Euzebya sp.: one gene and its partner. The protein of the gene in region 1 interacts with the protein of each later gene in a pairwise test. Links are inferred from orthologs where the notes say so. Each region holds a gene or a part of one and is shown in the gene's direction. Other genes may lie near its edges.

Region 1 (7,622 bases):
GTCACCGAGGAGGACGTGCAGGCCGCCTACGACGCCCAGTTCGGCCTTCCGACGGTCAGCCACATCCTGGTGGCGACCGAGGAGGAGGCCGAGGCGGTCATCGAGCGGATCGAGGGCGGTGAGGACTTCGCGGCCGTCGCGAGCGAGGTGTCGACCGACCAGGGCAGCGCCGCCCAGGGCGGGCAGCTGGGGCAGCTGCAGCCCGGCGCGTTCGTCCCCGAGTTCGAGGAGGCGGCCCTGGCGGTCGAGCCGGGCGAGCTGTCCGATCCGGTGGAGACCCAGTTCGGGTTCCACGTCATCCGGACCGAGGCGCCGCCGGAGCTGGGCGACGACCTCCGCGACCAGATCGAGACCCAGCTCGCCCAGCAGCAGGTCCAGCCGCTGCTCGGGGAGCTGCTGCAGGACGTGCTCGACGCCGGGCAGGTCGAGATCAACCCCCGCTTCGGCACCTGGGATCCCCAGTTCACCCCCGAGGGCGGCCTGACCCAGCTGCTCGCGGCCGGCGACCCGCTCGGTGACCTGCAGCCCGTCTCGGCGGGCGTCGGGGACGCCATCGGCGGCGACGCCGCGGTCCCCGGCGCGACGCCCGCGCCGACGCCGGCCCAGTAGTGGCGCGAGCGCGCGACACCGCCGCGCCGACGCCGCGGCTGCTGCTGGTCGACACCGTCGACCAGCTCCCCGGACTGCTGCCGTGGCACGCCTTCCAGGCGCTCCGGAGCTGCGACCTCGTCCTGCTCGGCCGCCCCGACCACCCGCTCGCGACCAGCCTCGACATGGCCGAGGAGCGCTACGAGGTCGTCCCGCCCGACGTGGGCGAGCAGGCCGTCGGCCGCGCCGAGCTGCTCGCCGGCCTGTCCCTGGCCGACCGCGCCCGCGCGAGCTGGGTCCTCGACCGCGTCGTGGAGGCCGGTTCCGTCGCCTACGTCTTCGGCCCGGCCGACACCGACGCGTTCACACGCACGCTCGGGATGGAGGCGGCGCGGGAGGGCGTCGAGGTCGAGATCGTCTACTTCGGCCTGGCACCGAAGGGCGTCAAGGTGCTCGACCTCGTGCGGATCCAGGAGCGCCTGCTGGCCCCCGGCGGGTGCCCGTGGGACGCCGAGCAGACCCATGCCTCCCTCGCCAAGTACGCCATCGAGGAGGCCCACGAGCTGGCCGAGGCCATCGCCGCGGACGACCCGACGGCCATCGCCGAGGAGCTCGGCGACGTGCTGATGCAGGTGACGTTCCACGCCGAGCTGGCCGACGACTTCGACATCGACGCGGTCGCCGAGGGGATCGCCGAGAAGCTGGTCCGCCGCCACCCGCACGTCTTCGCCGACGGCAGCGCGGACACCGCCGCCGACGTCGAGGCCAGCTGGGACGAGATCAAGGCGGGGGAGAAGCCCGACCGCGAGGGCCCCTTCGACGGGGTCCCCACCGGGCTGCCGGCGGTGGCCCTGGCCGCGAAGGTCCAGTCGCGGGCCGAGCGGCTGGGGTTCCGCTGGGCCGACGCCACCGACGCGGCGGAGAAGGTCGCCGAGGAGCTCGGGGAGGTGCTCGACGCCGCCACGCCCGAGGAGACGACCGCGGAGATCGGCGACCTCCTCTTCGCCGCGGTCAGCCTCGCGCGGGCCTCGGACGTCGACCCCGAGGACGCCCTGCGGCGGGCCGTCGCGCGCTTCAGGGCGCGCTTCGAGGACGTCGTGGCCACGGCCGGCGACACGGACCTGAGCGCGCTGACACCCGAGGGGTGGCAGGCCCGGTGGGACGCGACCTGAGGTTGCCGGCAGGGGGTCCCAGCCCGTACCGTACGCGCGGCAGCTGAAACCGCTTCCACCACGGAGCCATGACCGCGAGCATCTCGGACGTCGCCGCGCGGGCGGGGGTCTCGGTCGCCACGGTCAGCCGTGCGCTCCGGGGACTGCCCAACGTGGCCGAGCGCACCCGCGACCGGGTGCTGGCCGCCGCCGCCGAGCTCGACTACGTGGTGAACCCCAACGCCTCGCGGCTGGCGGCCGGGCACAACCTCACCGTCGGGGTCGTGCTGCCCCACACGACGGGCTGGTACTTCCAGCACGTCCTCAGCGGCGTGCAGGCCGTCCTCCACGCCCAGGGCTACGACATGCTCCTGTACACGCTGCCGGATCCCGAGGCGCGGGAGCGGTTCCTCGCCCTCCTGCCGTTCCGCAAGCGCGTCGACGGGCTGGTGCTGATCGACATCCCGCTCACCGACGTCGAGCAGCGTCTTCTGGCCGGGTTGGGCACCCCGCTCGTCGCCGTCGGCGAGGGCGGTCCGCACTTCCCCCACATCGAGGTGGACAACACCCACGGCGCGCAGCTGGCGACGGAGTTCCTGCTGGACCTCGGCCACCGGCGCGTCGGCCTGATCTCGGGTCCCCTCGACGACCCCATGCGGTTCCGCGTCGCCAACGACCGCTGGGCCGGGTGGGCCGCGGCGCTGGAGGCCCGGGGCATCGACCCCGATGGCGACTGGGTGGCGATCGGCGACTTCCGCATGGAGCACGGCCTGCGCGCGATGGCGCACCTGCTGGCCCGCGCGCCGGGGCTGACCGCGGTGCTGTGCATGTCCGACGAGATGGCGATCGGGGCGATGCGCCTGCTGTCCGAGCAGCGGATCGGCGTGCCGGAGGACATCTCCGTCGTCGGCTTCGACGGCCACGAGATCGGCGCCTACATCGGCTTGACGACCGTCGCCCAACCCATGGAGGTCCTCGGCGCCGGCGCCGCCGACGTCCTGCTGGCGGCCATCCGCGGGCAGCGCCCCACCGGCTTCCCCCGCGTCGTGCCGCTCGCCCTGGTGGTGCGCGAGACCACGGCGCCGCCTGTCCGGACGGGCCTGGCCGCACGGCGGATCGGGTAGACGGGGTGAAGTCCAACCTGTTGGCCGTGTGGTTCGTGTGGCCTACAGTTGTTCGTGATGCTCAGTGAGCATCGGATGAGGAGGAGCGACGTGGAAATCATCGATGTCCTGGGACGAGAGGTCCTCGACTCCCGCGGCAACCCCACCGTCGAGGTGGAGGTGCTGCTCGAAGACGGCAGCCTCGGGCGCGCGGCGGTGCCGAGCGGCGCCTCGACCGGTGCCTTCGAGGCCGTCGAGCTCCGCGACGGCGGCGATCGCTACGGGGGCAAGGGCGTCGCGGACGCGGTGGCGAACGTCAACACCCAGATCCGACCGGTGCTCGTGGGCTACGACGCCACAGACCAGCGGGACGTCGATGCCGCGCTCCTCGACCTCGACGGCACCCCCAACAAGGGCTCGATCGGCGCCAACGCGATCCTCGGCGCCAGCCTCGCGGTGGCCAAGGCCGCGGCGGCGTCGCGGGGGCTGCCGCTGTACGCGTACCTCGGCGGCCCGAACGCCCACGTCCTGCCGGTGCCGATGATGAACATCATCAACGGCGGCGCGCACGCGGACTCCTCCGTCGACTTCCAGGAGTTCATGATCGCGCCCATCGGTGCGCCCACCTTCGCCGAGGCGCTCCGCACCGGCGCGGAGATCTACCACGCCCTCAAGAAGGTGCTCAGCGGTCGCGGGCTGAACACCGCACTGGGTGACGAGGGCGGGTTCGCGCCCGACCTCGAGTCCAACGCCGCCGCCCTCGACCTGATCGTCGAGGCGATCGAGGCTGCCGGCTACACCCCCGGCGACGACGTCGCCCTCGCGATGGACGTCGCCTCGACGGAGTTCTTCTCCGACGGCACCTACGACCTGGCGGGTGAGGGGCGGACGCTGTCCTCCGAGGAGCTGGCCGGCGAGCTGGCCGGGCTGGTCGACCGGTTCCCGATCGTCTCGATCGAGGACGGCATGGCCGAGGAGGACTGGGACGGCTGGGTCGCCCTGATGGACGCCATCGGCGACCGCTGCCAGCTCGTGGGCGACGACCTGTTCGTCACCAACGTCGAGCGGATCCGCCGCGGGATCGACCTCGGGGCCGCGAACAGCGTCCTGGTCAAGGTCAACCAGATCGGCTCGCTGACCGAGACGCTGGAGGCGATCGAGATGGCCCACCGCCAGGGGTGGACCTGCATGATCAGCCACCGGTCCGGTGAGACCGAGGACGTCACGATCGCCGACCTGGCGGTGGCCACCAACGCCGGGCAGATCAAGACCGGCGCGCCCGCCCGCAGCGACCGGGTCGCCAAGTACAACCAGCTGCTCCGCATCGAGGACGAGCTCGGCGACGCCGCCCGCTACGCGGGCCGGGGCGCCTTCGCCCGGACCAGCCGCTAGCCCACCGTGCCCCGCCGTCCGCGCGCCGCAGAGCCCACCCGCCCCGCGCGGCGGGCCGGTTCGGCTGCGCGCGGGTCGGCGCGCACCGCGCCCCGATCCCGTCGGCGGGGACGCCCGCGCCGGGGGCGTGCGCGTGGTCGTCACCGCGACCGGATGTACCTCGCGGGCATCGCCGTGCTGGTCCTGCTCGTCGCGTTCATGGCGATCGGCCCGTACGCCGACTACACCGCGGCCCAGGACCGCCTCGCGACCCTCGTCGCCGAGCAGCGCTCCCTGGACGAGGCGGTCGACGGACTCGAGGCCGAGGCCGAGCGCCTGCAGGACCCCGCCGCCCTGGAGGAGCAGGCGCGTGAGGACCTCGGCATGGCCCGTCCCGGCGAGGTGCCCTACATCGTCGTCAACCCGCCGACCGAGGCGCCGGCCCCGGTGAACGCGAACCCCGCGACCGACGAGGAGCCGTCCCCCTCGCCGGTCGAGCGGGTCGTCGACTGGGTGCTCGCCTGGGCGCGGTGACCTGGGCGCGGTGACCTGGGCCGCCTGTCAGACTGGTGCGGATGCAGCCGCCGGACGCGCCCGACCCGACCGCCGACGCCCTCACCGCGGCCGCCGACGCGGGGTACGAGGCGCAGGCGACGCGTCCGGAGATGGATGCCGACGACCGCGCCCTCGCCGCGCAGATGATCGGCCGACCGCTGCGCGGGCGGTCTGCGGCTGCGGTGCGCTGCGGCTGGGGGCTCCCCGCCGTGCTGCGGGTCGACCCGGCGCTGCCTGACGGCACGCCGTTCCCGACCGCCTTCTGGTTGGCCTGCCCCCTCGCGAGCTCACACGTCGGCACGCTCGAGGCCTCCGGCGTCATGCAGGACCTCAGCCGGCGCGTGCAGGACCCCGACGACCTCGCGCCGGCGCACCGCGCCGCCGGCCAGCGCTACGTCGCGTTCCGCAACGCGCTCGGGCCGCGGGTGCCGCGCGACCCGGCGGCCGGCGGCATGCCGGACCGGGTGAAGTGCCTCCACAGCCTGTACGCCCACCACCTCGCGACCCGGGACTCCGCCGTCGGGGCGTGGGTCGCCGAGCGCCTCGAGCCGATGCCCTGCCCGGCCCCGTGCGCGACGCTGCCGGAGGGACGTGCGGGTGGGGACGGGCACGGATGACCCGCGTCGCGGCCGTCGACATCGGCACGAACTCCGCGCGCCTGCTGATCGCCGACGTGGACCCGGCTGCCGGCCTCAGGCCGATCGACCGGCGCCTCGAGATCGTCCGCCTGGGCCAGGGCGTGGACGCCACCGGCCGGCTCGCCGACGAGGCGATCGCGCGGACCGCCGACGCCGTGCGCGCCTACGCCGCGGCGTGGCGGGCCGCTGATGTCGAGCGGGTGCGCATCACGGGCACGAGCGCCGCGCGGGACGCCGCGAACGCCGCCGAGTTCGCCGACGCCGTGGCGGCGGCCGCGGGTCTGCGGCCCGAGGTGCTGTCCGGCGAGGAGGAGGCCCGGCTGGCCTTCCTCGGCGCCACCGCCACCCTGTCGGGGCACCCCGGCCCGTACGCGGTGCTCGACATCGGTGGGGGCTCCACGGAGGTGGTGGTCGGGGACCACGACGTCGAGGCGTCGACGTCCCGGCGGATGGGCTGCGTCCGCCTGACCGAGCGGGTCCTGACCGCTGACCCGCCGACGATGGACCAGGTCGACACCGCCCGGGCGCTGGTGCACGCCGAGCTCGACGAGGTCGACGCCGCCGTCGCGCCCGGCCGGGCCGCGACGCTGATCGGCGTGGCGGGCACCGTGACGACGCTCGCGGCGCTGCACGCGGAGCTGGACGGCTACGTCGAGGGCGCGGTCCACGGGACGTCCCTGGCCGCGGCCGCGGTCAGCGAGCTCGCCGAGCGCCTGCTCTCGACCTCCGCCGCTGCGATCGGGCGGCTCGGACCGGTCCAGCCCGGGAGGGAGGACGTCCTCGCGGCCGGCGCGCTCATCCTCGACGAGTTCGTCGGGCGGTTCGGCTTCGCCGACGTCGTCGTGAGCGAGGCCGACGTGCTCGACGGCCTCGCCATGACGCTGGCCTCGCCATGACGCTGGCCTCCCGATGACGCTGGCCTCCCGATGACACTCGAGGTGGGCGGTGGCTGACGCGGGCACCGAGCCCGTCGAGCTGGTCGACGCCGATGGGCAGGTGCTCGAGGTCGTCACGCGCGCGGAGCTCAGACGGCGCGGACGCGCAGCACGGCACCGCTGCACCTACGTGGTCGTGCTGCGCCCCTCCGGCGACGTGGTGGTCCACCGGCGAGCGGACTGGAAGGACGTCTACCCCGGCGCGTGGGACCTCGCGTTCGGCGGGATCTGCGACGTGGGGGAGGGGTGGCGCGAGTCCGCGCGCCGCGAGCTCGCCGAGGAGGCCGGTGTCACGGGCGTCGACCTCGAGGACCTGGGCCAGGTCACGTGGCAGGCTCCGGGCGCCGCCCTGCTCGGCAGGGTCTTCGTGGCGCCGTACGACGGGCCCGTGGCGCCGGCGGATGGCGAGGTGGCGGAGGTGGACGAGGTGCCCGCCGCCGATCTCCGCTCCTGGATCACCGGACGGGACGTGGTCAGCGACTCCCCGGACGTCGTCCTGCCCCTCCTCGAGGCCCACCTGGGCCTTCCTCGGGGGTGACGGCAGGTGCGTCACAGGTTTGTCGTCCAAGGGTCAACGATGTAGTATTTCTACTACCTGAAAGAACGATGTACGACAGGAGTGATCCCGATGGTGCTCGAGCGGATGTTCACGCGGCGACGACCGGAGCAAGAGCGATCAACGCCGCCCCTCGTGCTCAGGCGCCTCGCCGCGGTCGGTGCGGTGGGCCTGTACCCGCTGTCGCTGCTGGTGCTCGACGACGGGCTCAGGCTGCGACCGCCCTTCGACAGCGTGCCCGTCGCGGTGCTCGTCGTCCTCGCGGTCGCGCTGTGGATCGCCACCTTCGTCTTCGTCAACGAGTTCCGGCGGCGGCTCGCGCAGGCACCCGACGACCAGCTCGACGAGCGTGAGCGCGCCGTCCGCGACGAGGCGCACCTGATCAGCTACCGGATCCTCGGCGGCGCGCTCGTCCTGCTGGCGCTGTGGACGCTCGTGGGCGCCCCGCTCGTCGCCGGGAGCCGCGAGATCAGCCTGGACGTGGTGCTGGACGCCGCCTTCGCGCTGGTGATCGCGGTGTTCACCCTGCCCAGCGCGGTGGTGGCCTGGCGCGACACCGGTGACGACCTCGACGAGGACGACGAGGTGGAGGGCGTGGCGCCGCCGGTGGACGGCGACCGCGTCCGCGGGAGCGCGTGATGGCGCGCGGACCGAGCGACGCCGACCAGCTGTTCAACCGGATCGCCGTGCTCCGCACCGAGCGGGGTCTGTCCCGCCGGGAGCTC
Region 2 (3,115 bases), on another replicon or contig:
GCAAGGGGTCGCTGGTCGACTTCCGGCCCGACGACCTCGCCGCGATCGCGGTGGGTGCCGCCATGGCCGAGGTGCCCGAGCTCGACCCGTCCGACGTCGAGGACCTCATCCTCGGCTGCGGCCTGCCCGGCGGCGAGTCCGGCTTCAACATGGGCCGGGTGGTCGCCACCCTCCTCGGCTGGGAGACCGTCCCGGGGACGACCGTGACCCGCTACTGCGCCTCGTCGACCCAGTCGATGCGGATGGCCGCGCACGCGATCAAGGCGGGCGAGGGCGACGTGTTCGTCGCCGCCGGCGTCGAGACCGTCAGCCGCTACGTGAACGGCACCTCCGACGCCGGTCCGCACAACCCGCGCTTCGCCGAGGCCGAGGCCCGCACGCAGCGCGTCGCCGAGGAGGGCGCTGACGACTGGACGCCGCCGGAGGGCCTGCCGGACATCTACATCCCGATGGGCCAGACCGCGGAGAACGTCGCGGTGCTGCACGGCGTCACCCGCGAGCGGATGGACGAGTTCGCGGCGCTGTCCCAGCAGCGAGCCGTCGAGTCGCAGGGGAACGGGTTCTGGGAGCGCGAGATCACCCCGGTGGAGCTGCCCGACGGCACCAAGATGACCGCCGACGACGGCCCGCGACCGGGGACGACGGTCGAGAAGCTCGCCGAGCTGAAGCCGGTCTTCCGCCCGGACGGCCGCATCACGGCCGGCAACGCCTGCCCGCTCAACGACGGCGCCGCCGCGGTCGTCGTGATGTCCGACACGAGGGCGGCCGAGCTCGGCATCACGCCGCTGGCGCGGATCATCGCGACGGGCGTCACGGCGCTGAACCCCGAGATCATGGGCATGGGCCCGGTGGAGGCGTCGAAGCAGGCCCTCGCCCGGGCGGGGATGACGATCGACGACGTGGACCTGGTCGAGATCAACGAGGCGTTCGCCGCCCAGGTGATCCCGTCCGCCGACGAGCTCGGGATCGGGTGGGACAGGTTGAACGTCCACGGCGGGTCGATCGCCGTCGGCCACCCGTTCGGGATGACCGGCGCCCGGATCATGACCACGCTGCTGAACGGGCTGCAGACCGCCGACAAGTCCATCGGGCTCGAGACGATGTGCGTCGGCGGCGGCCAGGGCATGGCCATCATCGTGGAGCGCCTGTCGTAGTGGACCCCAAGATCGTCCCGTCGACCCTGCCCGCCGACTTCGCGAACCTCGGCCGTGACTGCCAGGCGCTCGAGCGGGCCGGTGCCGACCGGCTCCAGTGGGACGTGATGGACGGCACGTACGTGCCGAACCTGACCTTCGGCCCCGACGTGATCGCCGCCTGCCGCCAGGTCTGCGAGCTGCCGTTCGAGGTCCACGTCATGGCCGACCGGCCCGAGGACCTGCTGGAGCGCTACGTGAAGGAGGCGGGCTGCGAGGTGGTCATCTGCCACCCCGAGACCCTCGCCATGCCGCACCGCACGTACCAGCAGATCAAGGACTGGGACGCGAAGGTCGGCGTCGCCCTTTCCCCCGCCACGCCCCTGGCCCACGTCGAGGACGTCATGGACCTGATCGACATGATCCTGATCATGACGGTCAACCCGGGCTTCGGCGGCCAGTCCTACCTGACCTCCATGGAGCCGAAGATCACCCGGGCGAGGCTGATGATCGAGGCGTCGGGGCGCGACATCGACCTCGAGGTCGACGGCGGCATCGGTCCCGACACCATCGCCGGCGCCGCGGCGGCCGGGGCCGACGTGTTCATCAGCGGCAGCGCGCTGTGGCGCTACCCCTCGTTCGCCGAGGGCATCGACGACCTGCGCGAGCGGGCCCGCGCCGCGACCGCAGGCGGTGTGGACTCCGCCAGTTGAGGTACCATCCTCCGTCCTCGGGCGCGTAGCTCAGTGGGACGAGCGCTCCGCTCACACCGGAGAGGTCGCTGGTTCGATCCCAGCCGCGCCCACCCGATCCCGCGGCACCAGCCGCGGGATCGTCGCGTCCCCCGGGTCGGTTCCCCCGGTCAGTCGGTGGCGGCGCGGAAGATGATCGTCTGGCCGTTGCCGCGGTTCTCCGCCAGCTCGACGCGGGTCACCTCGGTGCGGAACGGGCCGGCGCCGAAGAAGCTGACCTGTCCGCCGACGGAGCGGACCACGCGGGTGTCGACGACGCTGCCGTTCGCGTCGTACAGGTTCACCTGGTAGGTGTCGTCGTCGTCGGTGCCCCGCACCACCGCTGCGATCTCGCCCCGCTCGCCGACGCGGGCGGCGCCCTCGTGGCGGGGGGCGACGTCGTCGACGGCCATCGGCTCGCCCAGGTTGATCGTGGCCGCGGCGGCCTGCAGGTCGTCGATGACGCCTTCGAGGCCGCTGTTCTGCCCGCGGAGGACGAAGTTCCAGACGCTCAGGACGACGATCAGCAGCAGACCGGCGATGGCCAGGACGCGGATGGTCCGGCTCGGCCCCTCGTCGAAGTCGCCGAAGTCGGTGTCGGGCTCGTCCTCGCGCTCCTTGGTCTCGACCAGGCGCGCGGCCTTCTCCCGCCGCTCGGCGCGCTCGACCTCGGCCAGGTCCGACGCGATGGACCGCAGCTCGCCCACCCGCGCACGACATTCCCCGCAGTCCAGGAGGTGTGACCGGAACGCGCCGGATTCGGCCTCATCCAGACTGCCCATGACATGTCGCACCGCGTAGTCCTCGTAGGGACGGTGCTCTTCGGCGTCACCGAGCATCTGCGATCAGCATACCCATCGCGCGGGGCGACGATAAGTCCGAAATCGGCGTCCTGGGGAGCAGGACCGACCGACCGGTCAGTGACCCTGACCGGCATCGAGTCGGCGGGGACCGAAGCCGTCGGGCAGCAGATCCCGACCCAGGACGTAGGTCGCGGTCCCCCCGTCCGCCCCGGCGGCGTGGACCACCAGATCGGGGGCGAACTCGAAGAGGACCTGCCGGCACATCCCGCAGGGCGTGGTCGGGCCCTCCCCCGACCCGATGACGGCGATCGCCCGGAACCGCCGGTGCCCGGCGGCGACCGCGGCGGCGACCGCCGTGCGCTCCGCGCAGATCGTCGCGGGGTAGGCGGCGTTCTCGACGTTGCAGCCCTCGACGACCGTGCCGTCCTCGCACTCGAGGGCGGCGCCG

What was found.
Region 2: the proteins of eno (region 1) and rpe interact in binary tests that used the Escherichia coli proteins (3 or more experiments, as listed by UniProt). The link is inferred for Euzebya sp. from one-to-one orthologs.

The regions. Positions count from the first base shown.
Region 1 is NZ_CAXQBR010000001.1:38,509-46,130, forward strand. The notes cover bases 2,154-5,086. They hold eno (phosphopyruvate hydratase), read left to right. Parts: upstream 2,154-2,938; coding sequence 2,939-4,234; downstream 4,235-5,086. Other genes in these bases: ACEQ2X_RS00210 (LacI family DNA-binding transcriptional regulator), read left to right, coding at 2,154-2,863; ACEQ2X_RS00220 (septum formation initiator family protein), read left to right, coding at 4,388-4,747; ACEQ2X_RS00225 (DUF501 domain-containing protein), read left to right, coding at 4,789-5,086. Outside these bases: ACEQ2X_RS00200 (peptidylprolyl isomerase), read left to right, coding at 1-609; mazG (nucleoside triphosphate pyrophosphohydrolase), read left to right, coding at 609-1,760; more of ACEQ2X_RS00210, read left to right, coding at 1,829-2,153; more of ACEQ2X_RS00225, read left to right, coding at 5,087-5,385; ACEQ2X_RS00230 (exopolyphosphatase), read left to right, coding at 5,382-6,302; ACEQ2X_RS00235 (NUDIX domain-containing protein), read left to right, coding at 6,352-6,879; ACEQ2X_RS00240 (hypothetical protein), read left to right, coding at 7,033-7,536; ACEQ2X_RS00245 (helix-turn-helix transcriptional regulator), read left to right, coding at 7,536-7,622. UniProt on the Escherichia coli protein: Catalyzes the reversible conversion of 2-phosphoglycerate (2-PG) into phosphoenolpyruvate (PEP). It is essential for the degradation of carbohydrates via glycolysis.
Region 2 is NZ_CAXQBR010000073.1:28,893-32,007, forward strand. Bases 1-2,999 are described here. They hold rpe (ribulose-phosphate 3-epimerase), read left to right. Parts: upstream 1-1,153; coding sequence 1,154-1,846; downstream 1,847-2,999. Other genes in these bases: ACEQ2X_RS15900 (acetyl-CoA C-acetyltransferase), read left to right, coding at 1-1,154; ACEQ2X_RS15915 (hypothetical protein), read right to left, coding at 1,996-2,703; ACEQ2X_RS15920 (cytidine deaminase), read right to left, coding at 2,782-2,999. Outside these bases: more of ACEQ2X_RS15920, read right to left, coding at 3,000-3,115. UniProt on the Escherichia coli protein: Catalyzes the reversible epimerization of D-ribulose 5-phosphate to D-xylulose 5-phosphate.